One region of the Megasphaera indica genome, then DNA from elsewhere that is predicted to be linked to it. Evidence: riboswitches for the same ligand, from Rfam matches in the RefSeq annotation. Region 1 holds a riboswitch; the other holds the start of a gene.

Region 1 (7,453 bases):
ATGGCGGCGCACGGCTTCGCGCCGTACCAGGCCGACTTCTTCATCGGCCGCCCGGCGGATGCCGTGGTGGACGTAGCAGGCCGTCAAGGTCAGCCTATATAACGGGGCCAGGCGGCTCAGTATATCCAGCAGGGCCAGCGAATCGGGCCCGCCGGAGCAGGCGACGACCAGGGCCCTTCCCGGCTGCCACAGGCCGTGCTGCCTGCCGTAAGCGTCTACGCGGTCGACGAGGTTCACGACTGGCGGTCCCGGGAGTTCCAGGCCGCATCATGGAAGGAATGGCGGAAAAAGACGCCTTCCATGAGATCCCGTTCGCTGACGGTGATGGCCGGGATGTGATAGCGCTGGAGAAAGGACTTGGCAATGAGCAGGCCGGCGACGATGATGTCGCTGCGCTTGGGCTGCAGGCCCGGTACGTGGCGCCGTTCTTCCGGCGTCATGGCCTGGAGGCGTTCGATATGACCGCACAGGGCATCATAGGAAACGCGATGGCCTTCGACTTTCTCTGCATCGTAGACGGCCAGCTGCAAGTCCATGGCCGCCAGAGTCGTCAGCGTCCCGCCGACGCCGATGAGCAGGTCCGGCTGGACCTGCATGGGCAGCCATTCCTGATAGCAGCGGTTTTCCAGATGGGCGACGGCCTGATGGCTCATAACTTCGCCCCGTGTAAAGCGTACCGCCCCCATGGGGTAGCTGTGGGACCAGCACAGGTCACCGCCGCGGCCGACGGCGACTTCACTGCTGCCGCCGCCGATGTCGATGACGGCTGCCGTCACATCGGGGCTGAGCGAGGCCGTAGCTCCAGTGAAGCTGAGCGACGCTTCTTCCAGGCCCGAAATGGCCCGGCAGTGCCAGCCGAAACGGGCCCGCACTTCTGCCAGGAAGGCCTGGCCGTCGATAGCTTCGCGGACGGCACTGGTGGCGACGGCACAGACCGGTACGCCTGTCAGCTGTTCTTTCCAGCCTTCCATGGCCGCAAAGGACGCTTCCATCCCTGCCGGTGACAAATGGTGTGTTTCATCGATATCTTTCCCCAGCCGCGTCGTCGCCAGTTCTTTCGGCGAAAAGATCCACGTGCCCGGGACTTCCTGCCAGCCCGTCATGAGTCGCAGGGAGTTGGAGCCGATGTCGATGACTGCATACTTCTGATACTCCATATCTGCTCCTTCCTGTAAACGTAAAAAGGCGCTGTCTTTGTGCAACAGCGCCCTTCTTTTTTACCTTCCGCTATTCAATACGCACTCAATCAGCATGGCGCGCACCGCGGCCGCCGCGTTTCGATTCCGTATTGCGCTTCAAATCCATCAGGCGTTCATCGCTTTCCTTCAGGAATTTGCTGAGCCGGTCTTCAAAAGACAGCGAGCCCGACGAACGGCGCGAATCAAAGCCGTTATGCTGGCGGAATTCATGTTTCTGCCGAAAATCGCGTTTCGGACGGAATTCTTTCTTTTCCGGCGCCGGCTGGGTCTGTTTGATAGACAGGGCGATTTTTCCCTTATCGTCTACAGACAACACTTTGACGTTGACCTTGTCTCGAACTTTCAAAAAATCATTTACATCTTTGACATACTCATTAGCGACTTCAGAAATATGTACAAGACCTACCTTCTTATCCGGAAGCTCTACGAATGCGCCAAATTTTGTGATTCCTGTAACGGTACCTTCCATCACACTGCCTATTTCGATTGTCATGCTGTTTTGATTTCCTCCTTGTAATATCAGCATTACTGCTAAACGTATAAAGCCATTATACTCATAAATGCCAAAAAATTCAATCATCAAAATACAAAATATAGGGAATCACGGCTTATAGGGAATTTCATCGGGCTTGGCCAGGCCGAACTGTTCGCGCGCTTCCCGGGCGATTTCATCGGGATCATTCAGCTTGTCACGCCGTTCGCGAAGGCGAAGATTTTCGTCCCGCAAGGTCTGTTCCTGCTGCAGGGTCCGGTTCATGTCGTCATGGATTTCCCACAGCCTGTAGAGGCGGACGCCGATGAGATAGAAGCCGGCGACGATGATGGCCACGAGAATAAGATTGTACCAGCTCATCTGCCGGAGCCGGATGAGCAGCCCTGTACGGCGCTTCCGGGGGACCTTACGGCGCTTCTTTCGGCGCCGGGGCTGGCGATACTGCTTGGTTTCCACCCAATCACCCTTTCTAAGAACAAGAGACTGAAAAAGTCTTACCCTATAGTATACCGTGCTTTGCTGGCAAGATAAAGTTTTTTTGTAAAATTCCTTTTAAAATGGGCGGCAGTTATATATAATAGAGGCACGACATTTTGTATCTTATCCGAGGGGGAACACGTATGCACTATGAAAAAATAACGACAGAAATCCTGGAAAAATTAAAGGCCATCGTCGGCCCGAAAGACGTCGTCACCGACGCCGACGCCATGCAGCCTTATTCCCATGACGAAGTGACCGACCCGGCTTACCATCACATGCCCGAAGCCGTCGTCTTTGCCGAAACGGCCCAGCAGGTCAGCGCCATCATCAAGCTGGCCAATGCCTGCCACTTCCCTGTCGTCCCCCGCGGGGCCGGCACGGGTCTGGCCTGCGGCGCCGTCCCGGAATACGGCGGCATCGTCTTGTCGCTGGAAAAGATGAACAAGATACTGGAAATCAATGAAGACGGCCTCTATGCCGTCGTCGAACCGGGTGTACGCACGTCGGACCTGCAGGAAGCGGCCGAAAAGAAAGGCCTCTTCTACGCTGGCGACCCGTGCAGCGGCGACTCGTGCTTCATCGGCGGCAACATCGCCACCAACGCCGGCGGCAACCGGGCCGTCAAATACGGGACGACGCGCCACCAGGTCTACAGCGTGGAAGTCGTCAACCCGACAGGGCGCATCGTCAACCTCGGCGCGCGCCTGCAGAAACAGTCGACAGGCTATTCCCTGGACCAGCTGGTCATCGGCTCCGAAGGGACCCTGGGCATCATCACCAAGGCGACGCTGAAGCTCCTGCCCAAGCCGAAGTACGCCCTCGACCTGCTGGCCATCTTCGACGACCGCCGCCAGGCCATGGGCGTCGTCACCAAAATCATCAAGGCCGGCATCACGCCGACGTGCGTCGAATTCATGGACAACATCACCATCAAGTCCGTCGAAAAATACCTCAATGAAAATCTCCAGGGCAGCGACAACGGCAACTACGTCATCGTCGAAGTCGAAGGGACCAGCGAAGACGACCTGGACGACAAGGCCGTCATCCTCGACGAAGTCTGCACGGAAAACGGCGCGTCGTCAGTCCTCGTCGCTGACCACAATAAGATCTGGCAGGCCCGCAAGGCCTTTGCCGAAGCCGTCCGCGCCGAAAGCCTCATCGTCTGCAAAGAAGACGTCGTCGTCCCTGTCGACCAGGAAGCGGCCCTCCTCGATGAAATCCTGCGCCTGGCCAAGAAATACAACCTGGTCACACGTATCGCCAGCCACGCCGGCGACGGCAACATTCACTTGAACATCCTCAAGAATGAAGATGCCACCTACGAAGACTGGGACCAGCGGGTCAAGGCCAACCAGCAGGAACTGTACAAATTCATTTATGCCCACGGCGGCCGCCTGTCCGGCGAACACGGCATCGGCTACAAGCGCAAGCATTTGATGGAAGAATTCACCGATCCCGGCGAACTGGAAATGATGAAGGCCATCAAGAAAGCCCTTGACCCGAACGACATCCTCAACCCGGGGAAAATCTTCGACGTCGACTAACTTGCAAAAATGAAAGTTACCGTGTATAATACATAACAGAACTGAATAAAACGTATATCTTCAGGGCAGGGTGAAATTCCCGATCGGCGGTATAGTCCGCGAACGCTACGGCGTAGGAGCCATTGGCTCGTGATTTGGTGCGATTCCAAAACCGACAGTATAGTCTGGATGGAAGAAGATGTGGCGTGCTGTTTCTGCAGCGTGCCTTTCCTTGCATGTCAAAGCCCTGTGCCTCATCGCCAGGGCTTTTTGAGTACCACCAACTATGGACAATACAGACTTTAAGGAGGTCTTTATTTTGACTACAGAAAAACGCAAATTCAACACTATCGAAGAAGCATTGGAAGAATTACAGGCCGGCCACGTCATCATCGTTACCGACGACCCGGACCGCGAAAACGAAGGCGACTTCATCTGCGCCGCCCAGTACTGCACGACAGAAAACATGAACTTCATGGCCAGCCACGGCAAGGGCCTGATCTGCATGCCCATGAGCATCGAATATGCCCATAAGCTCGGCCTGCCCCAGATGGTCAGCGAAAATACAGATAACCACGAAACGGCCTTCACTGTTTCCATCGACTACGTCGACACGACGACGGGCATCTCGGCTGTCGAACGCGCCCTGACGGCCCGCAAATGCGCTGAAGAATCGGCCCGTCCCGAAGACTTCCGCCGTCCTGGCCACAACTTCCCCCTCGTCGCCAAACGCGGCGGTGTCCTGACCCGCAACGGCCACACGGAAGCCACGGTCGACCTCATGCGCCTGGCCGGGCTCAAACAGGTCGGCCTGTGCTGCGAAATCATGGCAGACGACGGCACGATGATGCGCACGCCGGACCTCTGGAAAATCGCCGACGAATACGGCCTGAAATTCATCACCATCCACGATCTCCAGAACTACTGCCGCCGCCACGACAAACACGTCATCCGCGAAGCCGTCGCCAAGATGCCGACGAAATACGGCGATTTCAAGATCTACGGCTACATCAACGACCTGACGGGCGAACATCACGTCGCTCTGGTCAAAGGCGAAATCGGCGACGGCAAGAACCTCCTGTGCCGCGTCCATTCCGAATGCCTTACAGGCGACGTCTTCGGCTCCCGCCGCTGCGACTGCGGTGAACAGCTGGCCGCTGCCCTGACACAGATCAACGCCGAAGGCCGGGGCATCCTCCTCTACATGCGCCAGGAAGGCCGTGGCATCGGCCTCATCAATAAGCTCAAAGCCTACGTCCTCCAGGAACAGGGCTACGATACAGTCGAAGCCAATGAAAAACTCGGCTTCGCTCCGGACCTTCGCGAATACTGGATCGGTGCCCAGATTCTCCAGGACATGGGCGCTAAAGAAATCCGCCTGCTCACGAACAACCCGGAAAAAGTCTACGGCCTCGAAGGCTTCGGCGTCGAAATCGTAGAACGCGTCCCCATCGAAATGAAACCCCAGAAATTCGACGAATTCTACTTGGAAACGAAAAAGAATAAAATGGGCCACATCCTCCCCCATCTGCATTAAAAGCGAGTAAAAAAGGCGCTGTCGCATGAAGACAGCGCCTTTTTTAGCAGTGGCTCGTGGCTCGTGGCTCGTAGGGGTCGCCACGTGGGCGACCCGCCGGGTATTGGGCAACATTATCCCCAAGCTGGAAAATCACTCATATTCTGAAGCGGGCTTGCCACGTGCAAGCCCCTACAGATGTGACGCCTCGGGAATTTCTTTTTTAGTAGTCAGTGGTTCGTGGCTCGTGGTTCGTAAGGGCCGTCCTGAAAGCCTTTCTGGCCCACCAGGTACCGATTAGCGGGAGGCGCAGGGTAGCTGCCAGAACGGACAGCTTAGCTGGCGGCCCGCCGATTTCCTTAATGTTCCTGCAGCAAGGTGAATTTGTCCTTGTGGTAATCGATGAGGCCTTCTTTTTTCATCTTGCTCAGTTCGGCCGATAAGGCGCTGCGGTCGACGGAGAGGAAGTCGGCCATCTGCTGGCGGTTGAAAGGCAGGACGAAGGTGGCCTTCCCTTTTTGCCGGGCCATGTCGGACAGGTAGAGCATGATTTTCTGGCGCGTCGAGCGCTGGGTCAGGTAGCGCATCTTTTCCGTAAGGAGGCGGTTCTTTTCGGCCATCAGGCCCAGGAGGTTGCCTGTAAAACGAGCCTGGTCCGGCGTCAGGACCTGACCGGCATGGAGGATATTGCCGACATAGACCTGCATGATGACCGCATCCGAGGCAGCGACGACGTCGACCGTTGCCGGCGCGTCGGGCAGACAGGCAAAGGCTTCGCCGAAAAAGAAGCCAGCCGGGATCTGGGACAGGATATTGCGGTTCCCCCAGTAATCTTCCTGGATGATGTGGACCGCCCCTTCCAGGACCAGTCCGATATAGGGGACGGCATCGCCGGAATAAAAGAGGAATTCCCCTTTTTCATACTTCTTCTTGCGTACCTTCAAGCGCTGCAAGAGCGGCAGGACATCGGCTTCGGCGACGCCGTGGAAGAGCGGCGACGTTTCAATGAGGGAAAGATATTGTTCCATGGAAAGACCTCCAAAAAAAAGATGATAGTTGGAAAAACAACAGCTTATTTTTGCTCCATCGACTATACTTAGACCATAAAGGTCCCAAACCAGTTTGATGCATATACCACGATGGAGGAAATTATGATACGTAAAATTATACAGATTGATTCGAAAAAATGCAATGGCTGCGGCGCCTGCGCCACGGCCTGTCACGAAGGAGCTATCGCCATGGTCGACGGCAAGGCCCGCCTCATGCGCGATGACTACTGCGACGGCCTGGGCGACTGCCTGCCCCATTGCCCGACGGATGCCATCACCTTTGTCGAACGCGAAGCAGCTGCCTATGATGAAGAAGCCGTGAAACAGCACATGGCCGCCCAGGGACGGACCTACACCGGCCGCTGTCCCGGCAGCCAGGCCCGCAGCCTCGGCGAAACGCAGAAAAGGGCTGACGACGTTCCTGCCGGGCCGTCCATCTCCCGCCTGAGCCAGTGGCCGGTCCAGCTCAAGCTCGTACCGCCCCATACGCCTTATTTCAACGGTGCCAGCCTGCTCATCGCGGCCGACTGTACGGCTTATGCCTACGCCCGCTTCCACGAAGATTTCATCAAGGGCCGCATCACCCTCATCGGCTGCCCTAAACTCGACGACATCGACTACGCCGAAAAATTGACAGAAATCCTCCGCCAGAACGACATCCACGACGTCACCCTGGTACGCATGGAAGTCCCGTGCTGCGGCGGCCTGGAAATGGCTGCCAAAAGAGCCCTCGCACAGAGCGGCAAAGATATCCCCTTCGAGGTACGCATCATCAGCCTCGACGGGAAGATAAAAGGATAGTAAAAAGGTTTGCCGCGTAGCGGCAAGCCTTTTTATCGTAGGGGCCGTCCCAAAGGGCGGCCCGTTCTGGTTAGTTGTTAGCGGATGGTTTTAAATTTAAAAGTCTTCACTAAAAACTACAAACTGCAAACTTAACACTCAAAAAGAGGCTGTCTTAATGCGACAGCCTCTTTTGAGTTGTTAGCGGTTCGTCAATGTCTGCGGGGCGCCCTTTGGGCGTCCCCTACGAATACGAGCCACGACGCTCTTTACACATTCCATTCTTCTTTGAGTGTCGACAGGCACATGAAGGTCTGGGACGAGGCGACCGTCGGGATTTCGTTCAATACCTGCATGAGGAAGTGTTCCAGGTCATCCGGTGTCTTGACCAGCACTTTGAGCAAGTAGTCAAA
Region 2 (7,453 bases), on a different contig from region 1:
GGAACAGCTGAAGGAAGTGCTGCCGATCCATTTCCCGGAAGTCGTGTCCCGCCTGGACGCCCCGGACGGACAGACAGTGAAGCTCTTATTGCAGCTGGCTGATGGTGAGACCGTAGAAACGGTCCTCATGAAGCACGACTATGGCAATTCCATCTGCGTATCGTCCCAGGTCGGCTGTGCCGTCAACTGCGCCTTCTGTGCGTCCGCCAAGAACGGTTTCGTCCGCAACCTGTCGGCTGGCGAAATGGTCGCCCAGCTCCTGGCTTTCCGCAAATACGTCACGCCGGACCTCCATTCCATCGTCATCATGGGGACAGGGGAACCGCTCCTCAACTACGATAACGTCATCCGCTTCATGAAGCTCATCCACGAAAAGGATACGCTCTATCTGGGCTATCGCAACATGGCCTTGTCGACGTCGGGCATCGTCCCCAAGATGTACGACCTGGCCAAAGAGGGCATGCCCATCACCCTGGCCGTATCCCTCCACGCGCCGAACGATGCCTTGCGGCGCCGCATCATGCCGATTGCCGAGAAATATCCCCTCGACGAAGTCCTGAAGGCGGCCCGCCACTATTTCGATGTCACTGGCCGGAAGGTCACCTTTGAATACATCCTCATCAAGGGCCTGACTTGTACTAACGCCTGCGCCAAGGAACTGGCCCGTCTCCTGGGCGGCCAGAACATCCTGGTCAATGCCATTCCCATCAACGACAACTACGACGTCGGCCTCTACCGGCCCGATGAAAAGACGATGAATGAATTCGTCACGTATTTGCAGCGCCACGGCGTTTCCGTCACTCTGCGGCGGGAAATGGGCAGCCAGATACAGGCCGCCTGCGGCCAGCTGCGCATAAAACGCGAAAAAATTTGACAGGTGACGGCGAATATGATATGAATTAATGTGTACCTATAACGAAACACCGTGAGAGGACGTGAGAATTTGGGCACATACGGTGAATCCAAAATCGGCCTGGTTCGGAAAGTGAATGAAGATTCCTTTTATATCAGCCACGAGAAAAACGTACTGGCCGTAGCCGACGGTATGGGCGGCTATGTAGGCGGTGAAATCGCCAGCAAGACGGCCGTAGAAGCGATAGCTTATTATTTCAAGAACTTTAGTTATGCAGCACCGGTACAGCTGGAGAAAGCCATTCAATATGCGAATTCCAGCATCCTCAGCAAGACCTTGATCGACCCTTCGCTCAAGGGCATGGGGACGACCGTGTCCATGGTGACCCTGGCTCGTCATATGGCCTTCTGGGGCCACGTCGGTGACAGCCGCATCTACTTATACCGCGACGGGGAATTCAAACAGATTTCCGTCGACCATACGATCGTCCAGGTCCTGCTCGAAAAGGGCAAGATAACCGAAGAAGAGGCGATGGATCATCCCCAGCGCCATGTGCTGACCAGAGCCGTCGGCGTCGATGAGAACTTGGTCGTCGACAGCGGAGCCTTTGAAGTACAGCCGAAAGATCGCATCCTGATTTGTTCCGACGGCCTGACATCGTTCATCCAGAAACAGGAACTCTACGATGCCATCGGCGATTACCGCCGGACAGAACGGGAAATCATCAATGATCTCTTTGCCCGCGTCTATGAAAACGGGGCGAAAGATAATATCACGGCAATTTTAACAACCATATAATCGGGAACGACTATGAAAGTGGTGGAATAGCTAAAAATGATTGGTCATATCTTAGATAACAGATACAAGATATTGGAAAAAGTAGGCACAGGCGGCATGGCCAGCGTGTACAAAGCACAGGATATCCTCCTGGACCGGATCGTCGCCGTAAAAATACTTCATTCAAAATACAGCAACGACCACGATTTTGTCGTCCGCTTCCGCCAGGAAGCCCAGGCGGCTGCCAAATTGTCACACCCCAATATTGTCAATATATACGACGTCGGCTACGATGAAAATGTCCATTACATCGTCATGGAATTCGTGCGCGGCGAAACGTTAAAAGAATACATCGAAAAACACGGCCACCTGCCGATCAACACGTCGATACAGATTGCCTTCGATATCGGCGAAGCCCTGGAAAATGCTCATGCCAACGGCATTGTCCACTGCGACATCAAGCCTCATAATATCCTGGTCACTGAGACAGGACGCATCAAAGTCGCCGATTTCGGCATCGCCCGGGCTGTGAATTCCGTCGAAAACAGCGACCGCACCGTCCTCGGTTCAGTCCATTATTTTTCACCGGAACAGGCCAGTGGCGGCCATATCGACGAACGGACGGATATTTATTCCCTAGGCGTCGTCATGTATGAAATGATGACTGGCGTCGTCCCTTTCCCGGGCGATACGGCCATCAGCATCGCCTTGAAGCACGTCCAGGACGATATTCCCTTGCCGACGAAGTACAACCGCCGTATCCCGCGGCTCGTCGAACAGGTCATCCTCAAGGCCATGGCCAAGAACCCGGACGACCGCTTCCAGTCCATCGGCGAGATGATGTCGGAACTGCGCCTGTCCCAGGGTTTCATCAATACCAACGGCGCCCGGCCGATCATCAGCAAGGGCCCGTATAACTTCGGCACGCAGAAATTACAGCCTATCAAGGAAAAGGACCTGCCCGAAGAAGAACCGAAAGAAAAGAAGAAGAACCCCTTCACGCGGTTCATGGATTCTATCAGCAATCATTCGCAGAAAACTATCATCATCGGTATGCTCGGCGTCTTCCTCGTCGCCTTTGTCTGGGCCTTCTTTTCCTTTGGGAATTTTTGGAGTACCGAAGACATTACCGTACCGGATGTGACGGGTAAACAGGTCGAAATCGCCAAGAAGATACTGAAAGATAAGAAACTCGACGTTTCCGTCAAGGAAGTGGAAAGCGACGAAGTGCCAGTCGGCGAAGTCATTTCCCAGACACCGTCTGGCGGAGCCGTCGTCAAGGCCAACCGGACCATTTACCTGACTGTCAGCAAGGGGAATAAAGGTGAAGAAGTCCTCATACCGGACCTGCGGAGCCTGACCCTCGATGAGGCCGAAAAGAAACTGAAGGAAATCGGCCTGTCTGTGGGCAAGGTGCGCTACAAAGAGAGCGCTCAGTATGCCGACGGGACCATCATCGACCAGGACCCGGAATCGCCGAAGAAAGTCGAAAAGGGGACGAAAGTCGACCTCGTCGTCTGCCGTAAGAGCGAAGCCGAAAAAGAAGCAGAAGCGGCCAAGAATGAAGCACCTAATACGAGCGGCATGAGCCTCGATGCGGCCGTGAAGGCCCTGGAAAGCGCCGGCTATTCCGTCGGCAGCGTGTCCAACCTCGATTCGTCGAAGGACAGCTCTCAGGCCGTCGTCACGGGCCAGACGTCGGAAGACGGCAAGGTCGTCAACTTGTCCGTCGAATATCCGTCGTCCCAGAGCAGCCAGAGCTCGCCGTCGAGCAGCTCCGGCGGATCCGATGGCAGTGCCAATAACCAGGAACCGGCCGGGACGCCTCATTACGGGACGGTCAATATCAGCGTACCGTCTGGCGCTTCCAGCCAGCATGTCCAGATCGTCGTATCCGACGACAATGGCTCGCGCGTCGTCTATGACCGCAGCCAGGCCGGCGGCGACAACATCTCTAAGAGCGTCAGCGGCACGGGCAAGACGAGAGTCAAAGTATACATCAACAATTCGTTAGTACAGGACCAGTATATCTAAGGGGAGGAACATGACAAAAGGACGCGTCATCAAGAACTATAACGGCTATTATTACGTCGATGTCGGCCGGGAAGGGCTCATCGAGTGCCGGCGCCGCGGCAAATTGCTGAAAGCGAAGATACTCGTCGGCGACGAGCTGGAAATCACCGAGCTGGGCCAGGACAAGGGCGTCATCGAAGCCCTGTTGCCCCGGCGCAACCAGATACGCCGGCCGGCCGTGGCCAATATCGACCAGCTCCTGGTCATCATGGCGGCCAAGTCGCCGGACCCGAACCAGTTCCTCGTCGATAAGATGCTCATGACCTGTGAATACGGCGGCATTCATCCGACGCTGTGCTTCAATAAGTGCGACCTGGACCGGGAGACGGCCGAATCCTACAAGGCCTTTTATGAACGCTGCGGCTATGACGTCTATCTCGTGTCGGCCAAGACCGGCGAAGGCCTCGATACCCTGCGGAATCTGCTGCCCCACCGCATGACGGCCTTTGCCGGCCCGTCGGGCGTCGGCAAGTCGAGCCTGCTGTCCCAGATCCTGGGCCGGGAAGACTTGTCCGTCGGCGCTGTCAGCGAAAAAATCAAGCGCGGCCGCCATACGACACGCCATTCGGAAATCATGCGCCTCGACAGCGATACGTATGTCGTCGATACGCCGGGATTCAGCTCTCTCGACTTCGAGCACCTCGACCCGAAGGAAGTCCTGCGCCTCTTCCCGGACATGCTGCCCTACAGCGGCGGCTGCAAGTTCTCGTCGTGTCTCCATCTGTCCGAACCGGAATGTACGGTCAAACAGGCCGTCGCTGACGGTCATATCCAGAAAGAACGGTATGACACATACTGTAAGATACTCACTTCCATTGCAGAAAGGAAACGATAGTCATGGTAACCATTTGCCCATCTATATTATCAGCGGACTTCTCCCGCCTGGCTGAAGACATTCAGGACGTCGAACGGAAGGGGGCAGATTGTATCCATCTCGACTTGATGGACGGCCATTTCGTGCCGAACCTGACCTTTGGCGTCCCCGTCGTCAAGGCCCTGCGCAGCTGCACCAAGCTGCCCTTCGATGCCCATCTCATGGTAGAACATCCGGAAACCTACATCGACGGCCTGGCTACTGCCGGCGTCCAGTACGTCACGGTCCATCAGGAAGCCTGCACCCATCTCGACCGGGTCCTGCAGCAGATCCACGAAGCCGGCATGAAAGGCGGCGTCGCCCTCAACCCGGCGACCCCCGTATCGACTTTGTCCTGCCTGGCCGGGCAGCTGGACATGATCCTCATCATGAGCGTCAACCCCGGCTTCGGCGGCCAGAAGTTCATTCCCTATGCCGTCGATAAGATTCGCCAGGCCAAGGCGCTCCTGGAACAGGCCGGCAATACGACGGCTGTCATCGAAGTGGATGGCGGCGTCAATGCCAAGACCGTTCAGGCCGTCAAAGACGCCGGTGCGACCTTCCTCGTCGCCGGCAGTGCCGTCTTCGGAGCTGACGACCGGGCCGCTGCCATCGCGTCCTTGCGATAAGGACTTGTATTTCTTCTTTTCATGTGCTAAAATCATACATGTAGTTCAAATGAATAAGGATAGTCTTTGAGGCAAGGTGAGAAAGCGGCGCTTTCAATTCCTGACCGGCGGTGACAGTCCGCTAACCCGCAAGGGTTGAACCGATGCAATTTCGGTACCGACAGTACAGTCTGGATGGGAAAAGACGACAGATTGTGTTTTTGTTGCGCTCAAAAGGCTATGGGAATCTTACGTCCATAGCCTTTTTTTATCTTGCGAATCTGAATAGAAGGGAAGGAATACATTGGAACCGGCAGAGTATATGAAAAAAGCCCTGGAATTGGCAAAGACCGCCCTGGGCTATACGACACCCAATCCTGCCGTCGGCTGCGTCATCGTCAAAGATGGTGAAATCGTCGGCACGGGATACCATCATAAGGCCGGCACGCCTCATGCCGAAGTATGGGCATTGCGTGAAGCTGGCGAACGGGCGAAGGGGGCTACGGTCTATGTGACCCTCGAACCTTGCGCCCATTACGGGAGAACGCCGCCGTGTGCCCGGACCCTCGTCGAAAAAGGCGTCGGCAAAGTCGTCATGGCCATGCTCGACCCCAACCCCTTAGTGGCTGGCAAAGGCGCGGCCATCCTGCGCAAAGCCGGCATCGCCGTCGAAGTCGGCCTCATGTCGAAGGAAGCGGCTCAGCTCAACGAAGTCTTCATCAAGAACATGATGGTCCAGAAACCGTTCATCGCCATCAAACTGGCCCAGAGCCTCGATGGCCGCACAGCTTCACGGACGGGGAAATCCCAGTGGATCACCAACGAATGGGCCCGCAGCTACGGTCACTATCTGCGCTCCATATATGACGGCATCTTAGTCGGCATCAACACGGTCCTGACAGACAATCCCCTCTTGACCAGCCGCATCGAACGGCCCGGCCAGGATGCACCGCATCAGCCCGTGCGCATCGTACTGGATACGAAAGGGCGGACGCCTTTGAATTCGCTCGTCGTCACCGATAAGACGACGCAGACCATCATCGTTACGACGTCCCTGTGCCCGGTAGAGAAGATGAAAGCCCTGAAAGAGGCTGGCGTCCGCGTCATCCTGGCACCGCTCCAGGACGGCAAGACCATCTACCTGCCCGACGCCTTGCAGCTCCTGCACGACGAAGGGCTGACCAGCATCCTCGTCGAAGGCGGCAGTACCGTCCAGGGCAGCTTCTTCGACGCCCGCCTGGTCGATAAGATCTATGCCTTCATGGGGGACAAGGTCATCGGTGGGACCGGGGCCCTGCCGTCTGTCGGCGGCTGCGGCGTCGATGAACTCGATGAATGCCTGCCGCTGGTCTACGATTCGGCAGAACTCCATGACAATAATGTATTGATTACGGCATATAATGCCAACAGGGAGGGCGCCTATGTTCACTGGCATCATTGAGGAACTGGGGACGATTGCCCATATGGACCGCCGCCCCGATTCCATCCGCCTGACCATTCAGGCACACAAAGTATTAGAAGGCACGCAGCTCGGCGACAGCATCGCCGTCAACGGCGTCTGCCTGACCGTCACGGATATGACGGACTCGACCTTTTCGGCCGACGTCATGCATGAAACCATGCGCCGCTCATCGTTCAGCACTATCAAGAGCGGTTCCCAGGTCAACCTCGAACGGGCCATGCAGGTCGGCGGCCGCCTGGGCGGTCATATCGTCAGCGGCCATATCGACGGCATCGGCCACGTCGCCCGCATTGCCACCGATGGCATTGCCCGGGTCATCACCATTTCCATCCCCAAGGACATGGAGCCGTTCATCGTCGAAAAAGGCTCTATCACCATCGACGGCATCAGCCTGACTGTCGTATCCGTCGGCAGCAGCCAATTTTCCGTTTCCATCATCCCTCATACCATGGCCAATACGACGCTCATGGATAAACATCCGGGCGCTATCGTCAATTTGGAAACGGATGTCATCGGGAAATATGTCCATAGCTTTACCGTCGGTCATCCGTCGTCGGCGTCTTCGGGCCTGACGATGGAAAAACTGCTGGAAAATGGATTTTAACATAATATTTCAGAATAGGAGTGTTTTACAATGGTACAAGTCAAAGAAGGTAAATTAATCGGTTCTGGTGCGAAATTCGGCATCGTCGTCGCACGTTTCAACGAATTCATCTGCAGCAAGCTCCTCGGCGGCGCTTACGACGCTCTCCATCGTCATGGCGTCGATGACGCAGACATTACGACGGCCTGGGTCCCGGGCGCCTTTGAAATCCCCCTGATCGCCC

What was found. A riboswitch is a leader RNA that binds a small molecule or an ion and turns the genes downstream of it on or off. The one in region 1 is predicted to bind FMN.
Region 2: another riboswitch for FMN. It lies ahead of ribD (bifunctional diaminohydroxyphosphoribosylaminopyrimidine deaminase/5-amino-6-(5-phosphoribosylamino)uracil reductase RibD); the one in region 1 lies ahead of ACFCTO_RS09450 (bifunctional 3,4-dihydroxy-2-butanone-4-phosphate synthase/GTP cyclohydrolase II).

What each region holds. Positions count from the first base shown of each region.
Region 1 is NZ_JBKKJR010000019.1:10,279-17,731, forward strand. It holds gene tilS (tRNA lysidine(34) synthetase TilS) at 1-237, opposite strand, end outside; gene ACFCTO_RS09430 (Ppx/GppA phosphatase family protein) at 234-1,157, opposite strand; gene ACFCTO_RS09435 (S1 domain-containing RNA-binding protein) at 1,243-1,692, opposite strand; gene ACFCTO_RS09440 (FtsB family cell division protein) at 1,801-2,148, opposite strand; gene ACFCTO_RS09445 (FAD-binding oxidoreductase) at 2,313-3,716, shown strand; FMN riboswitch at 3,769-3,900, shown strand; gene ACFCTO_RS09450 (bifunctional 3,4-dihydroxy-2-butanone-4-phosphate synthase/GTP cyclohydrolase II) at 4,015-5,232, shown strand; gene ACFCTO_RS09455 (Crp/Fnr family transcriptional regulator) at 5,571-6,239, opposite strand; gene ACFCTO_RS09460 (ATP-binding protein) at 6,363-7,061, shown strand; gene ACFCTO_RS09465 (Lrp/AsnC family transcriptional regulator) at 7,310-7,453, opposite strand, start outside.
Region 2 is NZ_JBKKJR010000011.1:71,383-78,835, forward strand. It holds gene rlmN (dual-specificity RNA methyltransferase RlmN) at 1-874, shown strand, start outside; gene ACFCTO_RS07210 (Stp1/IreP family PP2C-type Ser/Thr phosphatase) at 944-1,651, shown strand; gene pknB (Stk1 family PASTA domain-containing Ser/Thr kinase) at 1,688-3,664, shown strand; gene rsgA (ribosome small subunit-dependent GTPase A) at 3,675-4,538, shown strand; gene rpe (ribulose-phosphate 3-epimerase) at 4,541-5,185, shown strand; FMN riboswitch at 5,244-5,375, shown strand; gene ribD (bifunctional diaminohydroxyphosphoribosylaminopyrimidine deaminase/5-amino-6-(5-phosphoribosylamino)uracil reductase RibD) at 5,469-6,605, shown strand; gene ACFCTO_RS07235 (riboflavin synthase) at 6,586-7,230, shown strand; gene ribH (6,7-dimethyl-8-ribityllumazine synthase) at 7,261-7,453, shown strand, end outside.